DNA from 2 places in the Sphingopyxis sp. BSN-002 genome. Region 1 is predicted to be linked to the other one. Evidence: riboswitches for the same ligand, from Rfam matches in the RefSeq annotation. Region 1 holds a riboswitch; the other holds the start of a gene.
What was found. Region 1 has a riboswitch for cobalamin ahead of metE (5-methyltetrahydropteroyltriglutamate--homocysteine S-methyltransferase). Riboswitches for the same ligand answer to the same signal wherever they lie in the genome.
Positions count from the first base shown of each region.

Region 2: it holds a riboswitch for cobalamin, as region 1 does, so the genes downstream of both, L7H23_RS03770 (TonB-dependent receptor) here and metE (5-methyltetrahydropteroyltriglutamate--homocysteine S-methyltransferase) in region 1, are expected to answer to the same signal.

Region 1 is NZ_CP091804.1:929,468-936,973, reverse strand. Features, by position in the region: gene L7H23_RS04680 (acyl-CoA thioesterase) at 1-287, opposite strand, end outside; gene metE (5-methyltetrahydropteroyltriglutamate--homocysteine S-methyltransferase) at 304-2,622, opposite strand; cobalamin riboswitch at 2,739-2,943, opposite strand; gene L7H23_RS04670 (hypothetical protein) at 3,005-3,211, opposite strand; gene L7H23_RS18505 (hypothetical protein) at 3,239-3,373, opposite strand; gene infA (translation initiation factor IF-1) at 3,495-3,758, opposite strand; gene L7H23_RS04660 (cold-shock protein) at 3,761-3,967, opposite strand; gene leuA (2-isopropylmalate synthase) at 4,458-6,122, opposite strand; gene L7H23_RS04650 (hypothetical protein) at 6,483-6,854, opposite strand; gene L7H23_RS04645 (rhodanese-like domain-containing protein) at 6,924-7,418, opposite strand; gene L7H23_RS04640 (YceI family protein) at 7,482-7,506, opposite strand, start outside.
Region 2 is NZ_CP091804.1:750,742-758,247, reverse strand. Features, by position in the region: gene galE (UDP-glucose 4-epimerase GalE) at 1-284, opposite strand, end outside; gene L7H23_RS03785 (ABC transporter ATP-binding protein) at 336-1,109, opposite strand; gene L7H23_RS03780 (iron ABC transporter permease) at 1,102-2,088, opposite strand; gene L7H23_RS03775 (ABC transporter substrate-binding protein) at 2,085-2,906, opposite strand; gene L7H23_RS03770 (TonB-dependent receptor) at 2,906-4,870, opposite strand; cobalamin riboswitch at 4,948-5,140, opposite strand; gene L7H23_RS03765 (helix-turn-helix domain-containing protein) at 5,187-5,900, opposite strand; gene L7H23_RS03760 (acyl-CoA dehydrogenase family protein) at 6,051-7,187, shown strand; gene L7H23_RS03755 (protein adenylyltransferase SelO) at 7,260-7,506, shown strand, end outside.

The DNA.
Region 1 (7,506 bases):
TCGGAATGGCGGTCGCGTGCCCAGGTTTCGACCTCGACGTGCATCGAGGTGCGCCCGACCTTTACGAGGCGGCCGAAGACCGAGACCTCGTCACCGACGAAGACGGGGCGGTGGAAGGACATGCCCTCCACCGAGATCGTCACCGCGCGGCCGCGCGCGTGGAGCGACGCGACCGACGAGGCGGCAAGGTCCATCTGCGCCATCAGCCAGCCGCCGAAAATATCGCCATAGACATTGGCGTTGGCGGGCATGGCGGTGACGCGGACGGCGGGCTGGCCCGTCGGCATCGCGTTGTGCGCGGCATCATTTGGCAAGATAGGCCTCCTTCACGAGCGCGCGGGCGCGCATCGATTTCGCCGCGGCGACCATCGCGATCAGCGCGGGGCGCACCTCGTCCCACTTGCGCGTCTTGAGCCCGCAATCGGGGTTCACCCAGATCTGCGCTGCGGGGACATGCTTTGCGGCCAGCGTCAGCAGGTCGGTCATCTCGCGCTCCGCGGGGATGCGCGGCGAGTGGATGTCATAGACGCCGGGGCCGACCTCGTTGGGATAGGCGTAGGAGGCGAAGGCGTCGAGCAGCTCCATCTGCGACCGTGCGGTCTCGATCGAGATGACGTCGGCGTCCATCGCGCCGATCGCGCGGATGATGTCGTTGAACTCCGAATAGCACATATGGGTGTGGATCTGGGTGTCGTCGCGGACGCCGCTGGCGGCGATGCGGAAGCTTTCGACCGCCCAGTCGAGATAGGCCTGCCATTCGCTGCGGCGGAGCGGCAGGCCTTCGCGCAAAGCCGCTTCGTCGATCTGGATGATCGCGGCGCCGGCGGCCTCCAAGTCCTGCACCTCGTCGCGGATCGCAAGCGCGATCTGGCGGCAGCTTTCCGCACGCGGCTGGTCGTCGCGGACGAAGGACCAGTTGAGGATGGTCACCGGGCCGGTGAGCATGCCCTTCATCGGCTTGTCGGTCTGGTCCTGCGCATAGCGCCACCAGTCGACCGTCATGGCCTCGGGGCGCGAGACGTCGCCGTAGAGGATCGGCGGGCGGACGCAGCGCGAGCCATAGCTTTGCACCCAGCCGGCGCGGGTGAAGGCGAAGCCGGCGAGCTGTTCGCCGAAATATTGCACCATGTCGTTGCGCTCGAACTCGCCGTGGACGAGGACGTCGAGGCCGATCTCCTCCTGCCATTTGACCGCGGCGCGCGTTTCGACGCGGAGATATTGCGCATAGGCCGCGTCGTCGATCTCGCCCTTGAGGTGTGCGGCGCGGGCCTTGCGGACTTCGGGGGTCTGCGGGAAGCTGCCGATGGTGGTGGTGGGGTAGGCGGGGAGGTTCAGGCGCGCTTGCTGCGCTTCGCGGCGGGCGGCGAAGGGGGATGCGCGGTTCGTGGCGCCAGCGTCGAGGGCGGCGAGGCGCTGGGTGACCGCCGGGTCGTGGATCTTCGGCGAGGTCTGGCGCGCGACCGCGGCGATGCGCGAGGCGGAGAAGGCAGCGAAGCTCGCGTCCTCGCCTTCGTTGAGCGCCTTGGCGAGTGCGGCGAGTTCCTCGACCTTTTGCACGGCGAAGGCGAGCCACTGGGCGATTTCGGGGTCGAGCGACGTTTCGAGCGCGAGGTCGACGGGGACGTGGAGGAGCGAGCAGCACGGCGCGAGGATGAGGTCGCGCTGGGCCGCGAGCGCCTTGAGGCGCCAGTAGAGGTCGGGGAGGTTGGCGCGCCAAATGTTGCGGCCGTCGATCACGCCCAATGAGAGCAGGACATGCGGCTGGAGCTTCGCGAGCGCGGGCTCGAGCTGGTCGGGGGCGCGGACGAGGTCGAGGTGAAGGCCGTGTACCGGAAGCTCTGCGACGAGGTCGAGATTGTCGCCGAGGCCGCCGAAGTATGTGGTGAGCATCAGCTTCGGCCCGCGGGTGGCGAGCGCGGAATAGGCGCGTTCGAAGGCGATGCGCTGCGCATCGGTCAGGTCGAGGACAAGGCAGGGTTCGTCGATCTGTACCCAGTCGGCGCCCAGCGCCGCGAGACGCGACAGGATTTCGGCGTAGACCTCGAGGAGCCGGGGCAGCAGGGCGAGCGGCTCGACCGCCTTGCCCTTTGCCAGCATCAGATAGCTGACGGGACCGAGGAGGGCGGGGCGCGTCTGATAACCCAGTGCCTTGGCCTCTTCATATTCGTCGAAGATCTTGGTCGAGGCGATGCGGAAACTCTGGCCGGCCACGAGTTCGGGGACGAGGAAATGATAGTTGGTGTCGAACCATTTGGTCATTTCCATCGCCGTCGTGTCGCCGCCATGGGCGTGCCCGCAGGCGGCGGGCTGCTGCGCGCCGCGGGCCATGGCGAAATAGAGGTCGGGGTCGACGCTCTCGCCCGCCCAGTCGTAGCGCGGCGGGACGGCGCCGATCAGCGCGCTGGTGTCGAGGACATGGTCGTAGAGCGAGAAGTCGTTCGACGGCAGGATGTCGGCGCCGAGCGCTTTCTGGCGGTTCCAGTTCAGCGCACGGAGGCCGGCGGCGGCGCTTTGCAGGTCGGCGAGGGTCGATTTGCCCGACCAGTAGCTTTCGAGCGCATGCTTGAGTTCGCGGCGAAGGCCGATGCGGGGGAAGCCGAGGGTGGCGACGGCGACGGTCATGTTTTCAGCACCTTGCGTTGGGCAAGGGCGGCGGACGGACGCGACGGCACGGTGATCCGCACCCCAAAAGGCAAGACGGGGCGCAGCCATGCATCGGCCAGCCCGGACACCCCGCCGGAGGACGTATCTGACGAGGCAGGTCTCCTGGCTCGCGGGTCAGTGCTGCGGTCGGGCCTTCCCGGTTCCTTGCCGAACCAGTGACACATGGTGACCGCCGCTCGCCGCTTACAGTTGCGGGGGCAGCGCCGGTTTCGCACCGGCTTCCCGTCTTAGCTTCGTGCCGTACGAACGGCGCGAAGAACCTCGACAGTCTTCAGCATAGGCGGCGCGGCGGCCGTGTCAACCATGATATAAAGAATTCTTTATATCATGGTCGGGGCGATCAGCCCGCGTCGGGGGTGGCCGCGATCGCGGCAAGCCGTTCCTTGTCGGCGCGCAGTTTTTCGCTGTGGAGCAGCTTGTCGGCCATCGCCTGCCACGCCGCCGCGGCGCGCAGATTGCGGTCGCGGACCTGCGTCAGCGGCGAGGCGTCGGCCTCGGTCCGGCACTTGTCCGCCTGTGCGATATAGAAATCGGTAGTGGCCGACATGGCTGCTTCCTTGGCGCTTACGGTCGATCAGTCGACCATATCGGCGATGATACGCCGGAGCTCGCGGCGCGACAGCGTCGGGCGGCGGCGGCGCGACGGACTGGCCGTCTGGGCCTTGCCGGCCAGCGACAGCGCGGGCAGAGCGGGAAAAATCGAGTTCATATTCGTATACATAGTCATCATCTTTATCTTTGATTTTACGTGTTTTGTTGTTGGAGACCGGCGCCGGATGCGCCGATCCCTGCAGTTCGGAGCCGGCGCCGTTTGCGCTGGCTCTCTTCGTTCAGAGCCCGCGCCGTTTGCGCTGGCTCGGCGGAACCGGCCCGCCCCCGCGTTCGCGGTAGACGAGGCGGCCCTTGCTGAGGTCATAGGGCGTCATCTCGACGCGCACAGCGTCGCCGACGACCGACCGGATGCGGAAACGCCGCATCCGGCCCGCCGTATAGACGATGACCCGATGACCGTTTTCGAGCACGACGCCGAAGCGACCGTCAGGCAGGATCTCGTCGATCTGCCCCTCGAAGGTCATCAGTTCCTCCTTGGCCAAGATCAGGCCGACTGGAGGTTGACTGCCGAAGTCTTGCCGTTCTTGCCGGTTTCGAGTTCGTAGGAGACGCGCTGCTCCTTGTTGAGCGTGTCCATGCCCGCGGCCTGGACCGCGGTGATGTGGACGAAGCTGTCGCCCGAGCCGTCTTCATTCTCGATGAAGCCATAGCCCTTGTCCTGGTTGAAGAATTTTACGGTGCCGATCGGCATGGGGTGTTTCCTTTCACGAAAACAGGGAATCCACCGGCAAAAGCACCGGCGGAGCTGGTAGCGTGTGAAGGGAAGAGTCTGCCCCAAGGGGCCGTCAAATTCCGTCGCATGCGACGTTAGCTTCCCGGATATGGGCGGTTTTCCTTGAAAAGTCAAGGTTGACGCCGATCGGGTGCCATCCGGCCGTGGTTTTGCGGGTAGTAAGCCGTCGCCGGGCGCGCGATCAGCAGCGCCGCGGCGCAGCCGATCCGGAGCGCCGCGCCCTCGGGCCGCTGTCCGGCTGATAGACGGCGGCGGGCGACATGCAAACCTTCGCCGCCGAAATCTTCACCGACCCGTTGGTAGCGAAAGCCTCCAGAAACTCGCGCTGGAGCCGCGGCGTCCAGTGGTGGCTGCCGGGGGCGGGGATATGTGCCGGTTAGTTCCGGGGATCGTGCGGGGCTAACGTTCCTTCGACCAATCGCTGCGCGATTGGTCGAAGGCCCAGCCTTTAAGCCCCATTCGCTGCCGACAAAATCGCCCGCACGCTGGCTGTCGCGACGTCGGTATCGAGCCCGCATCCGAACAGGCTTTTGCCGTCCGCGGTGCGGCACTCGACATAAGCCGCGGCCTGCACATTGCTGCCCTGGCCGATCGCGTGCTCGCTATAGTCGACGATGTCCATCACCGGGCCGCCGCTTTCGCTCAAGGCCGCGATGACGCTCGACATCAGGCCGTTGCCGCGGCCGCTGACGCTGCGCTGCATGCCGTCGATGGTGAGCTTGCCGGCGAAGATGCGGTCGGCGCCCGAATGCGTCTCCGACCAGTCGACGAGCTGGAAGCGTTTGGCTTCGGTGGTCAGATACTGGCCCTCGAACGCGTGCCAGATATCCTCGGCGCCGAGTTCGCGGCTCGTCTGGTCGGCCAGCGCCTGCACGACATGGCTGAAGCTTGCCTGCATCTTTTTGGGCAGTTTCAGGCCCTTGTCCTGTTCGAGCACCCATGCGACGCCGCCCTTGCCCGATTGGCTGTTGACGCGGATTACCGCTTCATAGCTGCGGCCGAGGTCGGCGGGGTCGATGGGCAGATAGGGGACTTCCCAGCGCTCGTCATTCTGGCGTTCGCGCGCGGCGAAGCCTTTCTTGATCGCGTCCTGATGGCTGCCCGAAAAGGCGGTGTAGACGAGCTCGCCGCCATAGGGGTGGCGCGGGTGGACGGGCAGGTTGTTGCAATATTCGACCGTCTGGATGACCTCGTCGATGTTCGAGAAGTCGAGCTCTGGGTCGACGCCCTGCGTGTACATGTTGAGCGCGATGGTGACGAGGCAGGTGTTGCCGGTGCGCTCGCCATTGCCGAATAGGCAGCCCTCGACGCGGTCGGCGCCCGCGAGCAGGCCGAGTTCGGCCGCCGCGACGCCGGTGCCGCGGTCGTTGTGCGTGTGCAAGCTGATGATCGCGCGGTCGCGATTGGGCAAGTTCTTGCAGAAATATTCGATCTGGTCGGCGTAGATGTTCGCCGTCGAGGCCTCGACCGTCGCGGGCAGGTTGAGGATGATCGGCTTGTCGGTCGTCGGCTGGAGAATATCCATCACCGCCTCGCAGCAGGCGATGCTGAAATCGAGCTCGGCGGTCGAGAAGGTTTCGGGGCTGTATTCGAAGCGCCAGTCGGTGCCGGGCAGGCGCGCGGCATTGTCGCGGAGCTGCTTCGCGCCCTCGATCGCGATGCCCTTGATCTCGTCCATCTCCATGCCGAAGACGATCTTGCGCCAGGCGGGGCTGACCGCGTTATAGACGTGGACGATCGCGGTTTTCGCGCCTTCGAGGCTGTCGAAGCTGGTGCGGATGAGGTCGGCGCGGCTCTGCGTCAGCACCTGCGGCGTGACGTCGTCGGGGATGCGGCCGTTCTTCACGAGCCCCGAGATGAAGTCGAATTCGGTCGCGCCCGCGCTGGGGAATCCGACCTCGATCTCCTTGAACCCGCATTTGACGAGCAGGTCGAAGAAGCGCGCCTTTTTCTCGGCATCCATCGGGTCGATCAGCGACTGGTTGCCGTCGCGCATGTCGGTGGAGAGCCAGATCGGCGCCTGGGTGGTGACGCGGCCGGGCCATTCGCGGTTCGTCAAGGGAACCTGCGGGAAGGCGCTGTACTTGACCGAGGGGTCGCGGAGCATGGTCATGGTGGGAAAACTTCTTCTGCTGTCGGTTGCGGTGCTTCGTCGATCGGACCCTTGAGCGGGTGGCCGCGACTAGCGCGCAGCCAGTGTCACGCCCAAGGGCGTGTAAGTCCCAGAAGAAGAAGGGCGTTGCCGCGCATGGGGGTGCCAATGATGCAAAATGTCGCGCTTGGCAAGGGAAAGGTGTCTAAAATTTCGCGGCAGACCGCCGCGGGGCAGAAAATGTCGCCGGGCGGCAAAGCGGCTTTGCCGCCCGGCGAAGTGCAGGGGAAGCATCCGTCATTCCGGCGAAGGCCGGAATCTCACCTTGGCGTCATGCGGCTACGGCGAGATCCCGGCCTTCGCCGGGATGACGTAACAGGATTAGGCTGCTTCGCTTTCTTCGTCGTCGCTGTCCCACGGGCCGAAGACTTCTTCCTCGAACATATTGTCGACCGCGTGGACGCGGACGCCGATGCACCAGTCCTCGAGCGGACCTTCGTAGCCCGCCTCGACCTCGGTGAGGGCGTCGGTGGCGGCGCCCTCTGAAGACATTTGGGGAGGACGATCGCCGACGAGGTCGAAGTCCTGGAAGCCGTCGTCTGGCGCGTCGATATAGGTGTGGGGTTCGAGGCGGACGCTGGTCCAGCCGCCGGTGGGGGCAAGCCCCTCGACATCGACGACCAGCAGCGGGTTTTCCTCGTCGCCTTCGATGCCGGCGTTCACTTCGACGATTTCGCGTACCAATTCGCTCATGGGAGACTCCTTGCGAACAGGGGATGGCGCGCCCCTGTTAGCGGAGTCGTGTGACAGATTGGCGGAGGGCTAGCCCGCCGACGTCACCCAGCCGACCTTCGGGTCGTTGAAATCGACGACGTCGGCGAGTTCGTACACATTGGGATAGCCATAGCCGACGAGGTTGATGAAGGTCTGGATATTGAGCGCGAGCGGCGCCGATTTGAGCGGCACGGGGGCGCGGTGGTTCGAGAAATTATTGTTGCAATAGATGAGGATGGCGCGGTCGGGGTTGGCGCCGATGACCGCGGCGAGGCTTTCGGCGGTGAAGTCGGTGAGGGGGAGGTTGACCGCGCCCTTTATGTGGCCGCGCGCGAAGGCGTCCTTCGAGCGGGCGTCGAGGAGCAGGACCTCCTTCTTCGCGGCCTCGGCCTTGAAGGCGTCGAATTTGAGCAGGCGGTCGGCGCGGGCGGTGCCGACGCTCGCGGTGAGCGTCTGGAACGCCGGATAGTCGATCTGGGGATTGGCTTGCCCGAAGGCGGGGGTGGCGACGAGCGCCGCGGCGAGCAGCAAGGCTTTGCGCATAAAATCCTCCCTTGAACGGAGAGGGTTATGCGCGCGCCTTGCTGGCTCTGCGATGAATGCGGCTTACTGCTTTTCGAACGCGGCGTGG
Region 2 (7,506 bases), 180 kb from region 1:
CGAAGCGGAATGTCGTTCGACTCCCCGACTGCCTTCAGCCCTGCGAAATGCACCACCGCGTCGGGCGCGAAGGCGGTCAGCGTCTTTGTCAGGCCGTCGATATCGCAGATGTCGCCCTCGACCATCTCCATGTCGCGGTTGGTGAGCTGGCGGACGCGCGCGAGTGACACCGGCGAACTGTTCGAATAATTGTCGAACACGCACACCTCATGCCCCGCTGCAAGCAGCGCGACGAGCGTGTGGCTGCCGATATAGCCGGCGCCGCCGGTGACAAAGACCTTCATTTGTTTCCTCCAGCGGGCAGCAGCCATAGCGCGGAGGCGGCAAATAGCCAGTTAACTGTCGGTATCGCGGCGGAAATAGAGCGCGTTCGATCCGTCGGCCGCGAAACCCGGTGCGCGGGCGAAGAGGGCAGGGACATGGCGTTCGAACTCGCCGCGGGTCGCGAGGCCGTGCGCGACGAGCCTGGAATCGTGCAGCCAGAGCACAGAATCCGCAAATTGCGCGACGAGCGACAGGTCGTGCAGGACGACGATGACGGTGCGGCCTTCTTTCGCGCGCGCCGCGAGGCACTCCATCACGCGATACTGGTTCGCGGGGTCGAGCGCCGCGGCAGGTTCGTCGGCGAGCAGTAACGGCGTGTCGGCCGCGAGCACGCGCGCGAGGCAGGCGAGCGCCTGCTCGCCGCCCGAAAGGCTGGTGACGGCGCGGTGGGCAAGATCGGTACAGCCCGTATCGCGCATCGCCCGTGCGATGGCGATTTCATCTTCGGTACGGAGGCGGCCGGGAACCGCACCGAAGGCGAAACGGCCGAGTGCGACCATGTCGGTGACGCTGATGTCCCACGCGAGTTCGTGCGCTTGCGGCAGATAGGCGAGGCGGCGCGCTCGCTCGGTCGGCTTCAACGCCCTGAGGTCGGTGTCCCCGAGATGGACGCTGCCGCTTGAGGGGATGATGTTGGCGATGGCGCGGAGCAGGGTCGATTTGCCGGCGCCGTTCGGGCCGACGACCGCGGTGAGCTGGCCGGGCGCAAGGCTGGCCGAAACACCGTCGAGCAAAAGCTTGCCGTTCGCCCGGACGGAGAGGGTATCGAGGATAAGCTCAGACATGCGACGTCCTCCCGCGGCGCAGGACGATTGCCATGAAGATCGGCGCCCCGGCGAGCGCCGCGACGACACCCAGGCGGAGCTCGTTGTCGGTAGGGAGCAGGCGGACGAGCAGGTCGGCGAGGACGAGCAGCAGCGCGCCAAGCCAGGCCGAAGGCAGCAACGCGCGGCCGGGGTCGTGGCCGGTCCATGGCCGCACGAGATGCGGGGCGACGATGCCGACGAAACCGACGGCGCCGGCGAGCGCAACCGCGGCGCCGGTCGCGATGCCGGTGCCGGCGATGACGAACAACCGCGTCTTGCGTCCGTCGAGGCCGTGCGCGGTCGCGGCGGCTTCGCCGATCGACAGCAGCGACAGGTTCGCGCGCTGGCTGAGCAGCAGCAGCGATCCGAGCAGGACGAGCGGTGCCGAGATCGCGAGATCGGACAGCGAGCGGTTGGCGACCGACCCGAGCGTCCAGTTGACGAGGTCGGAGAGCGAGAAGGGGTTCGGCGCGAAGTTCAGGATCAGCGCCATCAGCGCGCCGGCGAGGCTCGACAGGCCGACGCCGGTCAGGATCAGGCTCGCCATCCCCTGCGTGCGCACGGCAACCGCCGCGAGCAACGCCGTGACGAGCGCCGAGGCGGCGATCGCGCCGAGCGGCAGAATCCACGGCGAAAGCGCGGCGAGGCCGAAATAGAGCGTCGTGGTCGCGCCGAGAGTCGCCGCGGCCGAGACGCCGAGGATGCCCGGCTCCGCAAGCGGGTTGCGGGTGAGAGCCTGCAACGCCGCACCGCACAGGCCGAGCGCCGCGCCGACGACTGCGGCGGCGAGGACGCGCGGCAGGCGGATGTCGGCGATGATGATCGACGCGGCAGGATCGCTGCCGTTCAGCCAGTCGGCGATCAGGCGCGGGGAGATGCCGTCGGGACCGGTCATCAGCGCGAGCAGGGCGGCAAGCAGCAGAAGCAGCGCAAGCAGGGCGTTGAGGCGCAGCGTCATGTCGTTTTTCCCTTTGCCGCCGCGAGTTTGGCGACGGCATGGCCGGTCAGCCAGTTGCCGCACGAAATCCACGCGCCGGGCACCTCGACGTCGATGGCCTTCGCCAATGCTTCGGCGACGACAGGATGGCGCGACGAGGTCCAGTAATCCTGCCGGTAACGTGCGCTGTCGAAGAAGGCGCGGAACACGACGTCGGGCGCCTTGCGAACCATCTGTTCGAGCGGCAGCGTGCCCCAACCGGGCTCGGCGCGATACGGCTTGTATCCCGCGGCGCCTATGACCTCGGCCACCAGGCTGCCGGGGCCCGTCGTAACGTCGCCCGGCGTCACATAGAGCGCCGTTCCGCCGTGCGCGGGCTGACGCCTCGCAGCAGCAAGTTCGGCGTCGAAGGCTGCGATACGCTGCTGTGCCTGCTTTCCGGCGCCGAGTTCCCCGCCGACGCGCAGCACGTCAGTACGGACGTCGTCGAGCGTCATGGGAAAGCCGAGCTGGACCACGCGGATACCGATCGCTTCAAGCTGGCGATCGAGCTTGGCCCCGCCGCCATAGGAGCGCACCACGACCGCAGGCCGCAGCGCGACGATATCCTCGAGCTGCGGGCGGAGGCGCGGAAGGCCCCCCGCAAGCGGCTTCGAGAAGCTCGCGTCGCTGTCGGTTTCAAACGACACCGCGCGGATGCGATCGCGCGGCAGCAGGCCGAGCGTCATCTGGTCGGCGCAGAAATCGACGCTCGCGACCCCGTGCAATGCGGGCAGCGGCGCACGCTGCTGGCACCCCGTAAGGGCCACCAGCAGAGCGAGAGCCGCTGCCCCCCGCATCAGAAGCCCCAGCGGACCCCGACATAGGCCGAGCGGCCCGCGGTGCCGTAGCCGGCGGCGGTCTGATAATCCTCGTCGAACAGATTCTCGACGCGGCCGAACAGCTCGATCCCGGCATAGACCGGATAGCTCGCGCGCAGGTCGACGAGGACATAGTCGTCGAGCTCGACCGAGTTGAAGCGGTCGTCGAAGCTTTTGCCTGCATAGCGTACCGCGACCGACAGGTCGGCACCATCGAGCGCGCCGCCCGGCGTCCACGCGAGTTCGGCGTTGGCGAGGTGCCTCGGACGCCGCGCGAGGCGGTTGCCTTCATAGAAGCCACCCGGGGTGCGATCCTTGACCGACAGCAGCGTATAGTTGGCGTTCAGCTCGAGCTGTTCGCCGATCTTCGCGCCGCCTTCGACCTCGAACCCTTCGCCGCGGGCGCGGAGGATATTGTCATAGGTTCCGAACGGGCGGTTGCCGGTGGCGCAGATCGCGGGCAGCGGGTTCGGGGTCGTCGGGCAGGTGACGAAATCGATGAGATTGCGGCTGTTACGGCGGAAAGCCGCGACGTCGAGGAACCATTGCTGCCCGTCGCCGAAGCGGAGGCCGATCTCGTACGAACGCGCGCGTTCGGGCGCGAGGTCGGGATTGCCATAGGCGCCCGCGCTGTCGGAGAGCTGGAACAGGGTCGGGGCCTTGAAGCCTTCGCGATAGCTGGCGCGGATCGTGACGAGATCTCCGATCTTCTGCCCTGCGTCGAACGCCAGCGTTGTGGCGCCGCCGAAATCGCGGTGATCGTCGTGGCGGATGCCCGCGGTGAGCGACAGCGTCTCGGTCGGCTTGCCGACGAGCATGCCCCAGAAGGACGTCGTCGCGGTCTTGCCATTGTCCGCCGCGAAGCCGTCGTCGGTGAAGGCGTGCGTCCATTCGCGCTCGGCGCCCGCGAGGACGCGAAGCTGCGCGATGGCGGCCCAGTCGATGCTGTAGCTCAGCCGTTCGTTGCGGCCGCGCGCGGTGAAGCTGGGTGCGGTGCCGAAATCGGGATTGTAGTTGTCACGATTGACGTCGGCGAAACCGAACTGGAGCTTGTGCGAGAAGCCGGTCGTGCTGTCGTTGCCGCCGGGACGATGCTCGATCGTTGCCGCGGCATAATGTTCGCGCGTCTTCTGGAACTCGTTGGTGTCGATCAGACCATAGGGCGGCGAAAAGCTGAAGCCGTCGAGGTCGACGCGGCTGTCGGCATAGAGGCCGAAGGCGCGGAAGACGAGCGTGTTGCCGATCTCGGTGCGGTTGGTGAGGTTCAGCGAATATTGGCGATAGCCGTCACGCTCGGTGCCGACGGCCGCGCTGCTGATCCCGTCGGTGCGGGTGTAGCCGCCACCGATGCCGAATTGCGAGGCACCGAGCGAGGTGCGGAGTTGACCGTTCGCGCGCACCGTGTCGCGCGCGCCATATTCGGCGCCGATCTGGCCGCTTGTCGCGCCCGCTTCGGCTGCGCCTGCATTGGTGGTCGTCACTGCGACCACACCGCCGATCGCGTGGCTGCCCCACGGCAGGCTGTTCGCGCCGCGCAGCACCTCGACGCGGTCGATGTTGCCGAGCATCAGATTGGCGAAATCGAAGCCGCCGCCGGGCGACGAGGGGTCGCCGACGCGGACGCCGTCGATCAGGACGAGCGTCTGCTCGGCTTCGGCCCCGCGGATGCGGATGTTGGTCACACCGCCGAGGGTGCCATTCTGGTTGAAGCTGACGCCGGGCAGGCGGACGAGCTGGTCACTGACCGAACCATTCTGGGCGCGGCGGATGTCGGTGCCATCGATCACCGAGACCGAGGCGTTGCTTTCATCGGCAGCCAGCGGCGCACCGATGACGGTGATTGTGCTGTCTTCGCTGCCGGTCACGCTTTCCTGTGCGAAAGCGGGTGTCGCCGCCGCGACGGCGATGAGCGACAGGGTGGATGTCAAAATACGGGTCTTCATGCGGATTCTCCAAACGTAACGGCCTTTGCCGTCACGCGAGAATCCCCGCCTGCTCCCGGTGCACCCCGCCCGCGCGCAGATAACGGCGACGCTCTGGCAGGTCTCCTGGCTGCCGGGTCAGCAGTGAATGCGGGCCTTCCCAAGGCAGTCGCCCAAGTGGCACGGAGTGCATCCACCTCGCCGGTTACAGTTGCGGGGGCAGCGCCGGATTTGCACCGGATCTTCCCTTTTCATGCCCGTCTCCGGGCAACCCGAGGTCACGAGGCGGGCGGCTAGCAGAGCTTTTTGTGCGCCGCAATGGACAAATGCCGCAGCGTCAGAGCGCCTCTTCGACTGTCTTGACCGGCGCGGTCTTGGCGAAAGGGCTGAGACCCAGCCAGGATTCGATGCTGTCGGTGAGGTCATCGTCGCCCGTGAGAATCAGTCGGCGTTCGCCGACCGCATCGGTCACGCGGTCGTAGCCCATCCAGATCGCGGTCATCGTGCGAAGGTCGGTTGCGGCATAGAGATCGACGTCGAAACCGGGGTCGACCGAGCAGAGCTGGGTCTCGTCGCCGGGTTCGACGACGAGCCACCATGAACGGCGGTCGGCGGGGACGTCGGTGTAGCGGAACTGTACGATCGTCTTGCGGTCGGGCATCGGGTCGAGCACGAGGCCGCGGCGCATGTCCCACATCAGCAATTGCACATCGAGTTTTTCGAGCGACAGGTCGCCGTCGATCCAGCGCTTGCCCCAGACTCCGAACGCCTCGACGACGGGGGCGAGCTCCTGTCCGGCGCGGGTCAGGCGATAATCGAAGACGCCCGATTCTCTCGGCACCGGGGCGCGATAGACGATGCCGGCAGCTTCCAGATCCTTCAGCCGCTGCGACAGCAGGGCGGGGGACATGCGGGGGACACCACGCCGCAAGTCATTGAAACGGGTCGATCCTGCAGCGAGCTCGCGGACGAGCACGATCGTCCAGCGCGTGCACAGCACCTCGGCCGCCATCGCGACCGGACAGAATTGGCCATAGCTGGTATTCGCCATGATAAGCTCCTCGGCGGACGCTATACCTTATGAGTCGCCGAAGAGGCGAGTTCAGTTTCTGTATCGGGGGCGATTCAGTTCCTGAACTATCGTGTTGGAGCATCAATCTTCAGAGGCCGTCGTCAGCAAGGGATACCAATGGAGATGAACATGCTTGCCACGACTGAAACGAAGACCCCCCAATATTGGCTCGAACTCGCCGACAAGATCGCTGCGAAGATCGGTGCGTCCGCCGCGGCGCACGACCGCGACGGCAGTTTCGTTGCCGAAAATTACGATCTGCTCCGCGAAGCCGGGCTGATCGGCGCCGCGGTGCCGGTCGAGCTTGGCGGCGACGGACTCGACTATGCGACGCTGTGCGGCGTCGTCCGCCGCCTTGGCGCGGCGTGCGGCTCCACCGCGCTCGCCTTCTCGATGCATTGTCATCAGGTCGCGGTCGCGGCGTGGCGCTGGCAGCATATGCAGGCGCCGACCGACGGGCTGCTGCGCCGGGTGGCGGCCGAGAATCTGGTGCTCGTGTCGAGCGGCGGATCGGACTGGCTGCAAGGCTCGGGCAGCGCGACCAAGGTCGAAGGCGGCTTCCTGATCAACGCGCGGAAGGTCTTCTCGAGCGGCTGTCAGGCGGGCAACATCCTGATGACCAGCGCGGTCTATGAAGATCCCGAGGCGGGACCGAGCGTGCTCCACTTCGGCGTCCCGTTCAGCGCCGAGGGCGTCACGATCCTCGATACGTGGGACACGATGGGGATGCGCGGCACCGGATCGCACGACGTCGAGCTGAAGGATGTGTTCCTGGCCGACGCCGCGGTGTCGGGCCGGCGTCCGCAGGGCAAATGGCATCCGCTGTTCCACATCATCAGCATGATCGCCTTTCCGCTGATCTATTCGGCCTATCTGGGCGTTGCCGAGGGCGCGCGCGATGCGGCGTTCGAAGCGGCGAAGCGCAAGCCGGCAAACCCGGCGCTGATTGCGCTCGCCGGCGAGATGCAGAACAGCTTCTGGACTGCCGAGACAGCGGTCGCATCAATGATCGCGACCGCCGAGGTGGCATCGCCGGACCCCGAGACGACGAGCCGGGTGATGACCGGGCGGACGATTGCGGGCCGCGCCGCGATCCGCACCGCCGAGCTGGCGATCGAACTGGCGGGCGGCAGCGCCTTCTACAAGGGCTCGCCGATCGAACGCGCGTTCCGCGATGTGCAGGGCGCACGCTTCCACCCGCTGCAGGAGCCGGCGCAGAAGGAACTGAGCGGCCGCCTGGCGCTCGGGCTCGATATCGACGGCTGAATGAAGGGGGCCGGGGCGCTGAGGCGGCCCGGCCACTTGCATAAAGGGCGCGAACGCTCGACATAGGGCGCCATGGATTTCGCGTTCGACAACAGCTTTCACGACAGCATGGAGGGCTTCTATGCCCCCGCCGAGGCAGCAAAGCCGTCGGCGCCGAAGCTGCTCATATTCAATCGCGAGCTTGCGCAGCGGCTCGGGATCGACCTCGACGGCGCAACCGACGAACAACTCGCACGGATATTTTCGGGCGAGGAGTTGCCCGGCGGGGCCAACCCGCTCGCGCTCGCCTATGCCGGGCATCAGTTCGGTCATTTCTCGC